3 regions of the Sphingomonas sp. NPDC079357 genome follow, and region 3 is predicted to be linked to each of the others. Evidence: predicted binding sites of a transcription regulator. Region 3 holds the regulator's gene; each other region holds the start of a gene.
The links. The regulator LexA, encoded in region 3, represses DNA repair genes until DNA is damaged. The targets are predictions, from matches to a motif close to GTTCCNCNCTTGTTCT.

Region 1 (5,221 bases), 850 kb from region 3:
CGCCACCGGCGATTCCATCTCGACGGTCGCCTTGTCGGTCATCATGTCGGCGAGGCTCTGGTCCTCCTCGACGCGGTCGCCGACCGCAACGTGCCACGCGACGATCTCCGCCTCGGAAATGCCTTCGCCGATGTCCGGCAGCTTGAAGGTGAAACGCGCCATCTGCCTTAGTCCTTCAGAATTTTCTTGAGCGCCTGCCCGATCCGCACCGGTCCGGGGAAATAGGCCCATTCGAGGCTGTGCGGATACGGCGTGTCGAAGCCGGTGACACGCTCGACGGGCGCCTCGAGGTGGTAGAAGCACCGCTCCTGCACCAGCGCAGCCAGCTCCGCACCGAACCCGCTGGTCCGCGTCGCCTCATGGACGATCATGCAGCGCCCGGTCTTCTTCACGCTCGCCTCGATCGTCTCGATGTCGAGCGGGACGAGCGTGCGCAGGTCGACGATCTCGGCATCGACGCCAGTGTCGGCAACCACCTGCGCGCAGACGTGCACCATCGTGCCATAGGCGAGCATCGTCACCGCCTCGCCCTCCCGCACCACGTTCGCCTTGCCGAGCGGGATCTTGTAATATCCCTTCGGCACCTCCCCGCCGGGATGCTTCGACCAATTCTCCGCCGGGCGATCCCAATGGCCGTTGAACGGGCCGTTGTAGATGCGCTTCGGCTCGAAGAAGATCACCGGATCATTGTCCTCGATCGCCGCGATCAGCAGCCCCTTGGCGTCATACGGCGTCGAGGGGATGACGGTCTTCACCCCGGAGACGTGCGTGAAGATCCCCTCGGGCGACTGCGAGTGCGTCTGCCCGCCGAAGATCCCGCCGCCGAACGGTGAGCGCACCGTCAGCGGCGCGGTGAACTCGCCGCCCGAGCGATAGCGCAGCCGCGCCGCCTCGCTGACCAATTGGTCGAGCGCGGGGTAGATGTAGTCCGCGAACTGGATCTCAGGCACCGGGCGCAGCCCATAGGCTCCCATGCCGACCGCGACGCCGATGATCCCGCATTCGGTAATCGGCGTGTCGAAGACGCGGGTCTTGCCGTATTTCTTCTGGAGCCCCGCGGTCGCGCGGAAGACGCCACCGAAATAGCCGACATCCTCGCCCATGACGACGATCGCCGGATCGCGCGCCATCGTCAGGTCCATCGCAGAATTGATCGCTTGGATCATGTTCATGCGGGTGGTGGTGTCGTCCACCGGTTGTTCGATTGTGTCGGTCATATCGTTTCCTGCCCTCGCCCCTTCGCAGAAGGGGAGAGGGATACCGTAGCTTGGCGGCGCAGCCGCTTAGCGGAGGTTGGGTGAGGGGATGGCGCTGCGGAGCAGCGCGCGAGCCGATGGCTCGCTCCACCCCTCACCCAGCTACGACTAGGCAGCGAGCTGCCAAGTCTACGCATCCCTCTCCCCTGTCCAGGGGAGAGGGAAAGACAGGCCCTCACGTCCGGTCCCATGGCCGCCCGCTCGCGGTTTCCTCGTCGATCATCATCTGGCGCTGCTCGCGCAAATGCCACGGCATCTCCTCGAACACCCCGTCGAACAGCGAGTCGAGCGGCTGGCGCAGCCCGTGGCCGAGCACGCCGTTCTTCTCGGCCTCCTTCTGCACCGCCTTCACTTCCTCGGCGACCTCCCGGTCCATCTCGGACTGTTGCGTCTCGTCCCATTCGCCGATCGCGATCAGATGGTCCTTCAGCCGCCGGATCGGATCACCGAGCGGCCACGCGGTCGGCTCGCCTGCCGAGCGATATTGCGTCGGATCGTCGGAGGTCGAATGGCCCTCGGCGCGATAGGTGAAATGCTCGATCAGCGTCGGCCCGGCGTTGGTGCGCGCGCGCTCCGCCGCCCAGGCGGTCGCGGCATAGACCGCCAGCGCATCGTTGCCGTCGACGCGCAGGCCGGCAATCCCATAGCCGACCGCGCGTGCCGCGAAGGTCGTCGCCTCCGCGCCCGCAAAGCCCGAGAAGCTGCTGATCGCCCATTGGTTGTTGACGACGTTGAAGATCACCGGCGCACGATAGACGGTCGCGAAGGTCAGCGCGGAATGGAAATCACCCTCCGCGGTCGAGCCCTCGCCGCACCACGTCGCCGCGATCCGCGTATCGCCCTTCGACGCCGAGGCCATCGCCCAGCCGACCGCCTGCGGATATTGCGTCGTCAGGTTGCCCGAGATCGAGAAGAAGCCGAAGCGCTTCTCCGAATACATGACCGGCAGCTGCTTGCCCTGCAGCTTGTCGCCGGTGTTCGAATAGATCTGGTTCATCATGTCGACCATCGGGCACCCGCGCGCGATCAACAGCCCCTGCTGGCGGTAGGAGGGGAAACACATGTCCTCGGCATCCAGCGCGTGCGCCGCGGCGACCGCCACCGCCTCCTCGCCGAGCGACTTCATGTAGAAGCTGGTCTTGCCCTGCCGCTGCGCGCGGAACATCCGCTCGTCGAAGACGCGGACGGTCGCCATGTGGCGCAGCATCCGCCGCAGCGTGTCGGGCGACAGCCGCGGGTTCCAGGCGCCGACTGCTTGGTTATTCTCGTCGAGGACGCGCACCATCGAATAAGCGAGGTCGGTGAAGTCGCGTGCCGCCTCGGCGGTATCAGGGCGGCGTGCCGCGCCGGCGGGCGGGATGGCGACATCGGAGAAATCCACCGCATCGCCCGGCCGAAATTTGGGTTCGGGGACGTGCAGCGACAGGGGCGGCAGGTTGCCGCGCGGGTGCACGATACCGGGTTCTTCGCCCACGTTTCACTCTCCGTCATGCGCTGCTTGGCACGCAGCACGATTTCAGCCGCTTGTAATATTGTTTCAACGCCAGTCAAAGCCATTTTGAAGCGCTGACCACACAATCCGGCCGGTTTGGATCGTGACAGACCATTGACTCGCGCCGTGATTCTGGAACAAATTGCGAACGAAAACCCGCTGCGGAGTCCTGTCTGTCGTGCCCGAGTCGAGCGCCCTCATTTCTTTGCGCGAGACGCTGTGCGCCTTGGCGGGCGACGGACATAGCCGCAGGCGGATCATGCCGTTCGGGGTGCCGGACATCGACTCGAGCCTGACCGACGGGGGATTGCGGCTCGATGCGCTGCATGAGGTTGCGGCGGCGACGCCATCGCTGCGCGACGATGCGGCGGCGACCTTGTTCGTCGCGGGGGTTGCGGCGCGGGCGTGGGGGCCGATCCTTTGGGTGGTCCGGCGGCGTGACCTGTTTGCGCCTGCGCTGACCCAATCCGGTTTGATGTCGAAGCGCGTGATCCATGCCGAGGCCGACGACGACGCCGGGGTGCTCGCATTGATGGAGGAAGGCCTGCGCCATCCGGCCCTCGGCGCGGTGATCGGCGAGGTGCGCCGCGCCACTCCTGCGGCAACGAAGCGCATGCATCAGGCCGCGATGCGGGGGCGCACCGTCGCGCTGTTGCTCAAACGCCCCGCCCGCGAAGGCGGTGATCCGTTCGCGGCCACCTCGTTGGCGGCTACTCGCTGGCGGATCGGCACCGTGCCGATGGTCGGCACCGCGCGCCCGCGCTGGGAGGTGACGCTCGCGCGGCAGACCGACGGCGCGCCGTTCGCGGCGACCGCGATAGCCTGCGACGACACCGGACGCCTCGCGCCGGTGGTCACCCGCCGCGAGCAACGCCGCGTGGTGAGCGAGATCTTGCGGGTGACACGCTCGGCGGAGGATCAGGCGGAGGCGGCATAGTCTCCTTCCCCCATGGATCGTCCCCCCGGACTTGATCCGGGGCCCCGCTTCTTCTTGTCAGCCGCGGTAGCAGCGGGATCCCGGATCAAGTCCGGGAAGACGAACGAGGCGAATAATAGGAGCAGCCGACCCCCACATTCCTAGCTACCGCAAAGCCTTGACGCCGGAACGCAGATAGGAACAAATAGCGAACATATTGATTGCGAGTCGCCTGTGCCCGGTCCCGTTCCCACCCTTGCCGCGCTCCGCGAGAGTTTGCAGGCCATCACCGGCGAGGCGCGTGACCGGCCCGTGCTGCCGTTCGGCATCGCTGAACTCGACACGCGCCTTGCCGACCACGGAATGCGGACCGATGCGCTCCACGAAGTATCCTCGCGCGGCACCGGCTGGGGCGACGATGCCGCCGCGGTGCTGTTCGCCGCCGGGATCGCCGCGCGCACGCAGGGCGAGGTCTTGTGGGTCGTGCGCTCGCGCGACCTGTTCGCGCCGGGGCTGTTCCAGGCCGGGCTCGCGCCGTCGCGCGTCGTCTATGCCGAGGCGCGCGACGACGCCGAATTGCTCGCGCTGGTCGAGGAAGGGCTGCGCCACCGCGGGCTCGGCGCGGTGGTCGGCGAGGCGAAGCGCGTCCAGATGGCGCAGGCACGCCGGCTGCAACTCGCCGCCGAGGGCGGCGGCACCCCCGCCTTGCTGCTGCGCCGCCCGACCCTCGACGGCACCGATCCGATCACCGCGCCGTCCGCGGCGGTAACGCGCTGGCGAGTCGCGCACGCGCCTTCGTCGCAGGTGCCGTGGGGCGGGCTGGGCCGCGCGTGCTGGCACGTCGAATGCGTGCGCCAGCGCGGCGGCGATCCGTTCGAACTCTTGGTGGAGGGCTCCGATGAAACGGGTCGCCTCGCTCTACCTGCCCAGCTGGTCGATCGACCGGCTGCGGCGGATCGAGCGCCGCGCCGCGCGGTCGGCTGAAGCCGACGGCCGCGCCGCTTTCGACGCGCTGGGTGTCGACGCCGCCGCCGAGCGCGCGCAGCAATGCTCGGTGCCGCGTGGCGGCGGCTGGCGTCCCGGCGCGCGCTGGGCGCGCACCGACCCCGGCAGCGGGCTTGCCGACACGCGCGACCAGGTCGAGAGCGCGGTCGCCAGCCTGCCCGTGCACCGCCGCCCCGCACAGCGTGAGCTCGGTCGCACCAGCGAGGCCGCCGCCACCCCGTTCCGCGAACTGTCGCGCCGCACCGAGGCTGCCGAGCCGCTGTTCCGACCCGGCACGCGCGGCTGGCACAACGAGGACCTGCAAGCGACGGTCGACGCACTCCCCGCGCACCGCCGCCCGTCGCTGCAGGAATTGTCGCGCAAGACCGAGCTGGTCGAAAACCCGTTCCGCCCCATGCCCCCCGACGAACCGGGCGCGCTGCGCCGCATGGGCCGGATGCCGCCGGTGCTCGGCCCCGGCGAGGATGTCGTCGTCCGCCGCGCGATGAAGGCGCCACGCCGCAGCGCGCGCGACGGGCATGGCGGCGAGGCCGGACATGTCGCCCCGCCCAA
Region 2 (5,221 bases), on a different contig from region 3:
GGCGTCGCCCGGCCGGAATGTGTCGATTCCCGGGATCGCGCGCAGCGTCGCCAGATGCTCGATCGGCTGGTGGGTCGGGCCATCCTCGCCGACGCCGATCGAGTCATGCGTGAACACCCAAACCGCGCCGATCTCCATGATCGCCGACAGCCGTACCGGCGCGCGCATGTAATCGAGGAAGACGAGGAAGGTGGAGCCGTACGCGCGCAGGTGCGACAGCGCCATGCCGTTCACCACCGCGCCCATGCCATGCTCGCGCACGCCGAAGTGGAAGTTCGAGCCGCTGTAATTGTCGGCCTCGAACGATGCCGCGCCCTTGATGTCGGTCTTGGTCGACGGCGACAGGTCGGCCGAGCCGCCCAGCAGCCACGGCACCTTCTTGACGATCGCGTTCAGCACCTTGCCGCCCGCGTCGCGGCTTGCCACGCCCTTTTCGTCGGCGTCGAAGGTCGGGATCTCGCTGTCCCAGCCCTCCGGCAGCTCGTCCTTGAGCAGCAGGTCGAGTTCCGCCGCGAGATCAGCATGTTCGCCGCGATACTTCTCGAACAGCGCGACCCATTCGTCGCGCGCCTTGCCGCCGCGATCCTTTACCGCCTTGCCGAACGCTTCCTTCACGCCCTCGGGCACGAAGAAATCCTCCGCCGGCCAGCCGTACGCTTCCTTGGTCTTGGCGATATTCTCCGCACCCAGCGGTTCGCCATGCGCCTTCTCGCTGCCGGCGCGTGGAGAACCCCAGCCGATCACCGACTTGACGACGATCAGCGTCGGCGCTTCGGTTTCCTCGCGGAACGCCTGAAGTGCCTCGGTCAACGCCTTGATGTCGTTGGCATCGTCGACATGGATCACGTTCCAGCCATAGGCATGGAAGCGTGCACCGACGTCCTCGTCGAACGCGAGGTCGGTATCGCCCTCGATCGAGATCTGGTTGCTGTCGTAGATCCAGCAGAGGTTGCTGAGCTTCAGATGTCCCGCCAGCGACGCCGCCTCGGCGGACACGCCCTCCATCATGTCGCCATCGCCGCACAGGACGTAGACGTCGTGATCGAACAGCGCGAAACCCGGACGGTTGTAGCGCGCCGCCAGCCAACGCTCGGCGATCGCCATGCCGACCGAGTTGCCGCAGCCCGCGCCCAGTGGCCCGGTCGTCGTCTCGACCCCGGTGGTGTGGCGATATTCTGGATGCCCCGGCGTCTTGGAGGAGAGCTGGCGGAACTGCTTGATATCGTCCAGCGACATCGCCGGCTTGCCGCTCTTTTGGCCATTTGCGTCGATTTCCTCGACGCCGGCGAGATACAGAAGCGAATAGAGCAGCATCGACGCATGGCCGACCGACAGCACGAAGCGGTCGCGGTTCGGCCAGTCGGCATGCGCGGGGTCATAGCGCAGGAACTGCGTCCACACCGTCCAGCCGACCGGCGCCAGCGCCATCGGCGTACCGGGGTGGCCCGAGTTGGCTTTCTGCACGGCGTCCATCGACAGCGTGCGGATCGTGTCGATCTGCAGCCGCTCCGGGCTGCCGTCCTCGTGGAAACCGGCGGGCGAGCTGGCGATATCGGTCATGCAATCCTCATGTCGGGAGTCACGGGGTCGAACGCACCGGCGCGACGCCGGTTGCCGAGTCCCGTCTCCCTTAACCGCTCACCTCGACGCGTTCCAGCCGCGTAACGACGCCGCGGTCCGCGACATAGGTCGCATCCACCTCGTCGAGGAACAGCCCGTGCCCCAGCACGCCGGGGGTGGCATCCAGCGCGGTCGCCAGCGCCCGCGCGTCGGGGAAGAGTGAGAAATGGGCATCGAGCACGAGGTTGCCGTTGTCGGTCACGCCGTCGCGCACCGTCACCGTCGCGTCGAGCATCGCCAGCCGATCCGCGACATAGCTGCGCGCGAACGGCAACACCTCGATCGGCAGCTTCGCCGCACCGATCGCCGGGACCCGCTTGGAGGCATCGGCAATCACCACCATCCGCGTCGAGGCCGCGGCGACGATCTTCTCGCGCAGCATCGCCCCGCCCGCCCCCTTGATCGCCCACAGCCGGTCGTCGATCTCGTCGGCGCCGTCGATCGTCAGGTCGACGCGCGCGACCTGGGCGAAGTCGCGCACGACGATGCCCAGCGCGGCGGCGCGGTCGGCGCTATCGAGGCTAGTCGCGACCGCGGCAATACGCAGTCCCTCCGCCACCCGTCGACCCAGCGCGTCGATCGCGAACCGCACCGTCGATCCCGTGCCGAGCCCGACCAGCATGTCGTGCTGCACCTCGGCCACTGCCGCCTCGGCGGCGGCGCTCTTGTCGTCGTCCTGCGTCATCATCGCCTCAGCGCACCAACGTCGCCACAGGTTGCACCAATCGCCCCTCTCGTCATCCCGGACTTGATCCGGGATCCCGCTTCTTCTTCCACGCTCGCCGACAAAAAGCGGGCCTCGGATCCAGTCTGGGGCGACGGAGAAAGGAGGCGATCAACAAACTGATCTGCCATGAGAAACCTGAACGTCGAACCGGCCCCGCCCCTTCAGGAGCGCGGCGCGAAAATCTTCCCCACCAGAAGCTCGGCGGCGCGCGCGAACGCCTCGCCGGGCTCGGTGCGCGTCGTCGCCTCGGGGCCGGGCGCGTCAGCCTTCCCGGTTCGTTCCGCTGCCTTCGCTGCCTCACGTGACAGCGCCGCGGTGGCGACCGCGCCGACTACCGCCGCCAGCGCCTGCTTGCCCGCCGGACCCTGCACCTGCTCGATGAGCTTCTCGCCAGCCTTGCGCAGCTCCTTGGGAACCTTCACCCCCAGCACTTCCTTGGGCAGCTTGCCCTTCTTCTTCTTGGCCATCGCCTCGCGCCTCCTGACTGTCGCAGTCATATAAGACACTGCCGCTGCCCCGCAACCGTCGCGTCGCCCATGCGTCTTGCCGCAGTGCGGCACCCGCCCCACATCGCGCGTCTGCCGCCGGGCTGGACGCGGCCGAACAGATATGGAACAAACCCCCTCATGGCATTGACGACGATCTCCGTCCGCGGCGCGCGCGAGCACAACCTCAAGGACGTGAGCGTCGATATCCCGCGCGATACACTGACGGTGATCACCGGGCTGTCGGGGTCGGGCAAGTCGAGCCTCGCCTTCGACACCATCTATGCCGAGGGTCAGCGTCGCTACGTCGAGTCACTGTCGGCCTACGCCCGCCAGTTCCTTGAGCTGATGCAAAAGCCCGACGTCGACCATATCGAGGGCCTGTCGCCCGCGATCTCGATCGAGCAGAAGACCACCAGCCGCAACCCGCGCTCGACGGTCGCGACCGTCACCGAGATCTACGACTATATGCGCCTGCTGTGGGCGCGCGTCGGCGTGCCCTATTCGCCCGTCACCGGCCTGCCGATCGCCGCGCAGACCGTCAGCCAGATGGTCGACCGCGTCATGGCGCTGCCCGAGGGCACGCGGCTCTACCTGCTCGCCCCGGTGGTGCGCGGCCGCAAGGGCGAGTATCGCAAGGAACTGGCCGAGTGGCAGAAGGCGGGCTTCACCCGCGTCCGCATCGACGGCACGATCCACGAGATCGACGAAGCCCCCGCGCTCGACAAGAAGTACAAGCACGACATCGAGGTGGTGGTCGATCGCCTCGCGGTAAACGAGAACGCCGCCACCCGCCTCGCCGACAGTTTCGAGACCGCGCTCAAGCTCGCCGACGGCCTCGCCTATATCGACCCCGCCGACCCGGTCGAGCCGCGCACCCCCGAAAGCGTCGTGCTCGGCGATCACGCCCCGCCGGGCCGCATCGTCTTTTCCGAAAAGTTCGCCTGCCCGGTCAGCGGCTTCACGATCGCCGAGATCGAACCGCGCCTCTTCTCGTTCAACGCGCCGCAGGGCGCCTGCCCGGCGTGCGACGGGCTCGGTGAGAAACTGGTGTTCGACGAGGATCTCGTCGTCCCCAACCACGAACTGTCGATCAAGAAGGGCGCGGTCGTCCCCTGGGCGAAGTCCAACCCGCCCTCGCCTTATTACATGCAGGTGATGGCCAGCCTCGCGCGCGAGTTCAATTTCTCGCTCGATACGCCATGGGGCGAGCTGCACCCGGAAATCGCCGACAAGATCCTCTTCGGCACCGAGGGCAAGGCGGTCACGCTGACCTTCATCGACGGCAAGAAGAGCTACGACGTCAAAAAGCCGTTCGAAGGCGTGATCGGCAACCTCAACCGCCGCCTCCTCCAGACCGAGAGCGCGTGGATGAAGGAGGAGCTGTCGAAATACCAGTCGAGCCAGCCGTGCGAGGTCTGCAAGGGCGCGCGGCTCAAGCCCGAAGCGCTGGCGGTCAAGATCGCCGGCGAGAACATCAGCCACGCCACCCGCATGAGCGTGGTCGACGCGCTCGCCTTCTTCACCGATCTCCCCAACCACCTCGGCGACCAGCAGCGCGCGATTGCCGAGCGCATCCTGAAGGAGATCATCGAGCGGCTTGGCTTCCTCAACAACGTCGGGCTCGACTATCTCAACCTCGACCGTACCAGCGGCACGCTGTCGGGCGGCGAGAGCCAGCGCATCCGCCTCGCCAGCCAGATCGGCAGCGGGCTGTCGGGCGTGCTCTACGTCCTCGACGAGCCGTCGATCGGGCTGCACCAGCGCGACAACGACATGCTGCTCGCCACGCTCCGCCGGCTGCGCGACCTCGGCAACACCGTGATCGTCGTCGAGCATGACGAGGATGCGATCCGCATGGCCGATTACGTGATCGACATGGGGCCGGGCGCGGGCGTCCACGGCGGGCAGATTGTCGCCCAAGGCACCGTCAAGCAATTGCTCAAGAGCAAGACCTCGGTCACCGCCGATTACCTCAACGGCACGCGCGCGGTCGCGGTCCCGGCCAAGCGCCGCAAAGGTAGCGGCAAGAAGCTCACCGTCCATAACGCAACCGCCAACAACCTGACCGGCGTCACCGCGTCGATCCCGCTCGGCACCTTCACCTGCATCACCGGCGTGTCGGGGTCGGGCAAGTCGAGCTTCACGATCGACACGCTCTATGCCGCCGCGGCGCGCACGCTCAACGGCGCGCGCATCCTCGCGGGCAAGCACGACAAGATCACCGGGCTCCAGCATCTCGACAAGGTCATCGACATCGACCAGTCGCCGATCGGCCGCACCCCGCGCTCCAACCCCGCCACCTATACCGGCGCGTTCACGCAGATCCGCGACTGGTTCGCGGGGCTGCCCGAGTCACAGGCGCGCGGCTACAAGCCCGGACGCTTCT
Region 3 (5,221 bases):
AAAGGCGATCGATAAGGCGATGACGATCAAACACATTCGCCTGCTCGAAAAGCGCGGCGGCCGCTCCGGCGACTGGCGCGCGCCGTGACCTTGCTTCCGGTCGCCGAGGCGCAGGCGCGCGTCCTCGCGCTTGGCCGCCCGGTCGAAACGGTGGAGGTGCCGCTCGATGAGGCGCTTGGCCGCTGGGCCACCGCCCCCGTCATTGCCCGTCGTACCCAGCCATCGAGCGATCTATCGGCCATGGACGGCTACGCTCTGCGCTTCGCCGACCTCCCCGGCCCGTTCCGCGTGATCGGCGAAAGCGCTGCGGGTTCGCCCTTTGCCAGCACGGTCGGCGCTGGCGAGGCGGTGCGCATCTTCACCGGCGCAGCGATGCCGTCTGGCGCAGACACCGTGCTCGTTCAGGAGGAAGCGGCCCGCGATGGCGAGACGCTCACGCTCGATGGCGAAGGCCCCGCGCATGTCGGCCGCAACGTCCGCCGCCGGGGTCTCGATTTCACTGAACGCGACACACTCGTCGAGCCAGGCCAGCGCCTTACCCCCGCCCGGCTCGCGGTCGCCGCGACCGGCGGAGTCGCGCGGATCGCGGTCGCGCGCCCGGTCCGCGTCGCGCTCGCCGCGACCGGCGACGAACTGGTCGAACCCGGCACCTCCGGCGACGCGCTCCCCGAATCAAACCGCCTGCTGCTGCGCGCCTTGCTCGCGGGCACCGGCGTCGAGATCGTCGACCTCGGCATCCTCCCCGACCGGCTCGACCGGCTGACCGAGGCCTTCGCCACTGTCAACGCCGATGTTCTCGTCACCACCGGCGGCGCCTCGGTCGGCGACCACGATCTTGTCCGCCCGGCGCTGCTCGCGGCGGGCACGACGCTCGATTTCTGGCGAATTGCGCTGCGCCCGGGCAAGCCGATGCTCGCCGGGCGACGCAGCGACATGGCGGTGGTCGGGCTGCCCGGCAATCCGGTGTCGGCGTTCGTCACCGCCTTGCTGTTCGTCCGCCCGCTCGTCGCGCATCTCAGCGGCGCGAAGGACCCATTCCCATCGGTTTCCCGCGCCTTGCTCGGCGAGGACCTCCCCGCCAACAACGAGCGGACCGATTATCTGCGCGCCGAATTGCGCGACGGTCGCGCCTATGCCTCGACCATCCAGGACAGCTCGATGCTGCGCACGCTGGCGCGCTCGACCTGCCTGATCGTGCGCGATCCACACGCCCCCGCGGCCCGCGCCGGCGACTCGGCGGAAATCCTGATGATCGCTTGACGGACAGCGCTATGTTCCATAAAGGTTCGCAATCCGTTCACTAGGAAGGCGCCCGGACATGCTGACGCGCAAGCAGCACGAGCTGATCTGCTTCATCGAGGACCGCCTCGCCGACACGGGCGTCTCGCCCTCGTTCGAGGAGATGAAGGACGCGCTGGAGCTGAAGAGCAAGTCGGGAGTCCACCGCCTCATCAGCGCGCTCGAGGAGCGCGGCTATCTGCGCCGCCTCCCTAACCGCGCCCGCGCGCTCGAGGTCATCAAGGCGCCCGAGCGTGGCCCGGAGGCGAAGCGCCCCGCGCCGCCCTCGGTCAAGCGCACCATGCCCGAACCCGCCAACGACGTGGTCGAGATCCCGCTCCACGGCCGGATCGCCGCCGGTGTGCCGATCGAGGCGTTCGAGGGGTCAACGATGCTCCCGGTGCCCGCGGCGCTGCTCGGGGCGGGCGAGCATTTTGCGCTCGAGGTGGCGGGCGACTCGATGGTCGAGGCCGGCATCTTTGACGGCGACTATGCGCTGATCCGCCGTCAGGAAGTCGCGCGCGACGGCGAGATCGTGGTGGCGCTGATCGAGGACAGCGAGGCGACGCTCAAATACTTCCGTCACGAAGGCGCGATGATCCGTCTAGACCCCGCCAATCGCGCCTACGACCCGCAACGCTACGCCCCCGCGCAGGTCCGCGTACAGGGCAAGCTCGCCGGCCTGCTCCGCCGCTACTCGTAAAGCGCGCCACTGCCACCCAAATGTCGCCCCGGACTTGATCCGGGGCCCCGCTCCTTCGTGCTCCTGAATTAGCGCGCATAGGCGCAACCTTCGCAAACATCGAAGTGCCCGCGCGTCCTTCGCGCCGCCCTTACCTGCCACCCCGGCGAACGCCAGGGCCAAGTTGGGCGAATATTTGCAATGATATACGACGGCCCGCCAACTGCACCCTGGCCCGCTCAACGATCACACTGCCATCCGCCAGCGCTCGGTGCCGCAAGCGACCATCGTTTCTGGTCCGACCGCTCAACAGGCAACATCGACAACCACCCTGCCAACATCGGCAACGCTTTTGCCGCTTGCCGTGCTTCATGCTCACCACCGACGAGCCACGGATGCGCATCCCCCACCGCCCGCACCGTCGCGACCCGCCCGGTCGCAAACGTCACTCGCACCCCGCCGGTTCTCACCAGCGTCGCCCGGTCGAGCGTCAACCACCTGCCCCGACAGCCACGCGGCAGCCGCCGCTCGCTGACCACCACATCCGCGCGTCGACACAGTGGTATCAGCGCGTTAGCCGGCAACAGATACTGGCTGCGCGTCGCCAGCACCCGCCAGACGCGCCCTTTCACGTGTCGAACCATCCAGCACAGATCGCGATTGCACCGCGCCGCTCGCGCCCCGCTCAGCAACTCTGGTTCGCCGTCCAGTCCACCTGCCTCGGCGAGCAGATCGCGAACATAATCCCCTGTACGATCACGCAAAATCGCCACACCGCCATCGTCGCCGCGCAGCGCCAGATGCCGCCCGTCGCCGGTGACGATCAGGTCCGGCACCGGCGTGGCAATCGTCCACGCCGCCCCGATGACGACGGGCACCAGCCCGGCATAGCGCCACCGCGTCCGCCAAAGTGCCAGCCATAGCCCGCCCCCCAGCATCGCCGCGAACGCCGCCTGCGGCATCACCGGCAACGCCGTCACCGCCCCCGGCGCCGCCGCCACGGTCCGCGCAATCCACAGCAACAGCGTCAGCGCCTGCCTGGCGACCCACCACCCCGGCGCGCCCGCTCCGACCGTATCGAGCAGCAGCGCCAGCGCCTCCGCCGGCATCGCCACGAAGGTGGTAAGCGGGATCGCGACGATATTGGCGAGCGCGCCATAAAGTCCCGCCTGATGAAAGTGATAGACCGCGATCGGCATCAGCGTCAGCTCGACGAGCAGCCCGGTCAGCAGCAGCGAGGCCAGCCCCCGCATCACCGCACGCCACCTTGGCTCCTCGTGTCCGCCGAACCACGAACGGACGCGCGGATGCTCGTGGAAGGCGATGATCGCCGTCACCGCCGCGAAGGACAGCTGGAAGCTCGGCCCCACCACCGACTCGGGCCAGCACAACAGGACCACCACCGCCCCCGCCGCGACCAGCCGCAGCGTCAGCGCCTCACGCCCCAGCACCAGCGCCACCAGCACCATCAGCGCGGCGACACAGCTACGAATCGTCGGCACCTGCGATCCCGTCAGCCAGGTATAACCGATCGCCGCGACCGCTCCCGCCGCCGCGGCGACCAGCGGAAGCCGCCCGGTCAGTGCCAGCCGCGGCGACAGCGCGAGCAGCCGCAGCGTCAGCCACATCACCAGCCCGACTGCCGCCGTGATGTGCAAACCGCTGACCGATAACAGATGTGCGAGACCGGCGTTGCGCATCGCCTCAGCATCGCGCTCGTCGATCGCACCGGTGTCCCCGGTCGCCAGTGCCGCCGCGATCCCGCCCGCACTGCCCGTCAGCCGCGCCTCGATATGGCGCGTCAACGCCGCCCGGATATCCGTAGCCTCCGCAGCGGCCGGGGTGACAATCGTGACCGGCGTGAGGGCACGGCCGGTCGCGCCAAGCCCGGCGAACCACGCGACCCGCGCGAAGTCATAGGCGCCCGGCACAGCGGGCGGAGCGGGCGGCATCAGGCGCGCCCGCACCCGAATCATCGCGTTGCGTACGAGCCCGCTCGGTGCCGTCCGCGTATCAAAATTAACCCGCACCCGCGCCGGCGGGTACCCGGACCCGTCCCATTCCGACAGGGCAAGCGTGACCCGCGTCAGCTTTCGTGCCGGCAACGGCTCGACCTGCTCAATCCGTCCGGTGACCCATGCGATCGTCGGGCGCGCCAGCACCGGTGCCGCGACCCGCTCTGCGCGCGCCCAGGTCAGCGCGAGCCCGCCTGCCACGGCAAACGAAAGCGCCGCCGCAAGCACGGGCGTCCGGCCGCCGCGCGCCATCGCCAGCGCGCCGGAGGCGACCGCCAGCGCCAGCAGCAGCATCGCCGCCCAGCTCCGCGGATCGGGGAGCACAAACCACGCCGCCGACCCGGCGCCGAGTGCCACGGGCACCCACAGCACGAGCTGGTCACGCTCCGCCTCCAGCCGCCGCTCCAGCGCGTCCTGAATCAAAGTGATGCCATGCGCGGCGCGTGTTTGAAGCGCCGACGATGCTTTGCTAGAGGCGGGCGCGGCTGAAGTGGCCATCTGATTATCCAGCCTGGGAGCAAGCGCGCTTGAGCGCAACCGACAAAACCGCCAGCGCGGACGGCCGCGCCGTCGTCACCCGCTTCGCCCCGTCGCCGACGGGGTTCCTTCACATCGGCGGCGCGCGCACCGCGCTGTTCAACCTGCTGTATGCCCGCCATCACGGCGGCACCTTCCGCCTGCGGATCGAGGATACCGACCGCGCGCGCTCGACGCAGCCCGCGATCGACGCGATCCTGTCGGGAATGCGCTGGCTCGGGCTCGATTGGGACGGCGAGGAGGTCTATCAATTCGAGCGTGCCGATCGCCACGCCGCGGTCGCGCAGACGATGGTCGAGCACGGCCACGCCTATCGCTGCTATCTGACGCAGGAGGAGCTGGACGCGATGCGTGCGGCGGCACAGGCGGCCAAGCAGCCGCTGCGCATCCGCTCGCCGTGGCGCGACCGCACCGACCATCCCGCGGACAAGCCGTATGTCGTCCGACTGCGCGCGCCGACCGAGGGCTCGGTAACGATCGAGGATCGTGTCCAGGGCAGCGTCACCGTCCAGAATGCCGAACTCGACGATCTCGTCCTGCTCCGCTCGGACGGCACGCCGACCTATATGCTCGCGGTGGTGGTCGACGATCACGACATGGGCGTGACGCACGTCATCAGGGGTGACGATCACCTCAACAACGCCTTTCGCCAATTGCCGATCTATCGTGCGATGGATGCGATCGAGGGCGGGTGGCGAGATCCGGTCTA

Region 1: the regulator LexA is predicted to act here: its motif matches at 2,883-2,898, upstream of ACI2JO_RS05965 (ImuA family protein).
Region 2: the regulator LexA is predicted to act here: its motif matches at 2,948-2,963, upstream of uvrA (excinuclease ABC subunit UvrA).

The regions. Positions count from the first base shown of each region.
Region 1 is NZ_JBJDOM010000001.1:1,267,439-1,272,659, forward strand. It holds gene ACI2JO_RS05950 (dihydrolipoamide acetyltransferase family protein) at 1-162, opposite strand, end outside; gene ACI2JO_RS05955 (alpha-ketoacid dehydrogenase subunit beta) at 168-1,172, opposite strand; gene ACI2JO_RS05960 (3-methyl-2-oxobutanoate dehydrogenase (2-methylpropanoyl-transferring) subunit alpha) at 1,432-2,730, opposite strand; gene ACI2JO_RS05965 (ImuA family protein) at 2,927-3,685, shown strand; gene ACI2JO_RS05970 (ImuA family protein) at 3,899-4,648, shown strand; gene ACI2JO_RS05975 (DUF6504 family protein) at 4,563-5,221, shown strand, end outside.
Region 2 is NZ_JBJDOM010000002.1:377,846-383,066, reverse strand. It holds gene tkt (transketolase) at 1-1,560, opposite strand, end outside; gene rpiA (ribose-5-phosphate isomerase RpiA) at 1,631-2,308, opposite strand; gene ACI2JO_RS10705 (hypothetical protein) at 2,509-2,814, opposite strand; gene uvrA (excinuclease ABC subunit UvrA) at 2,974-5,221, shown strand, end outside.
Region 3 is NZ_JBJDOM010000001.1:416,106-421,326, forward strand. It holds gene moaC (cyclic pyranopterin monophosphate synthase MoaC) at 1-88, shown strand, start outside; gene ACI2JO_RS01840 (molybdopterin molybdotransferase MoeA) at 85-1,260, shown strand; gene lexA (transcriptional repressor LexA) at 1,319-1,981, shown strand; gene ACI2JO_RS01850 (ComEC/Rec2 family competence protein) at 2,200-4,473, opposite strand; gene gltX (glutamate--tRNA ligase) at 4,503-5,221, shown strand, end outside.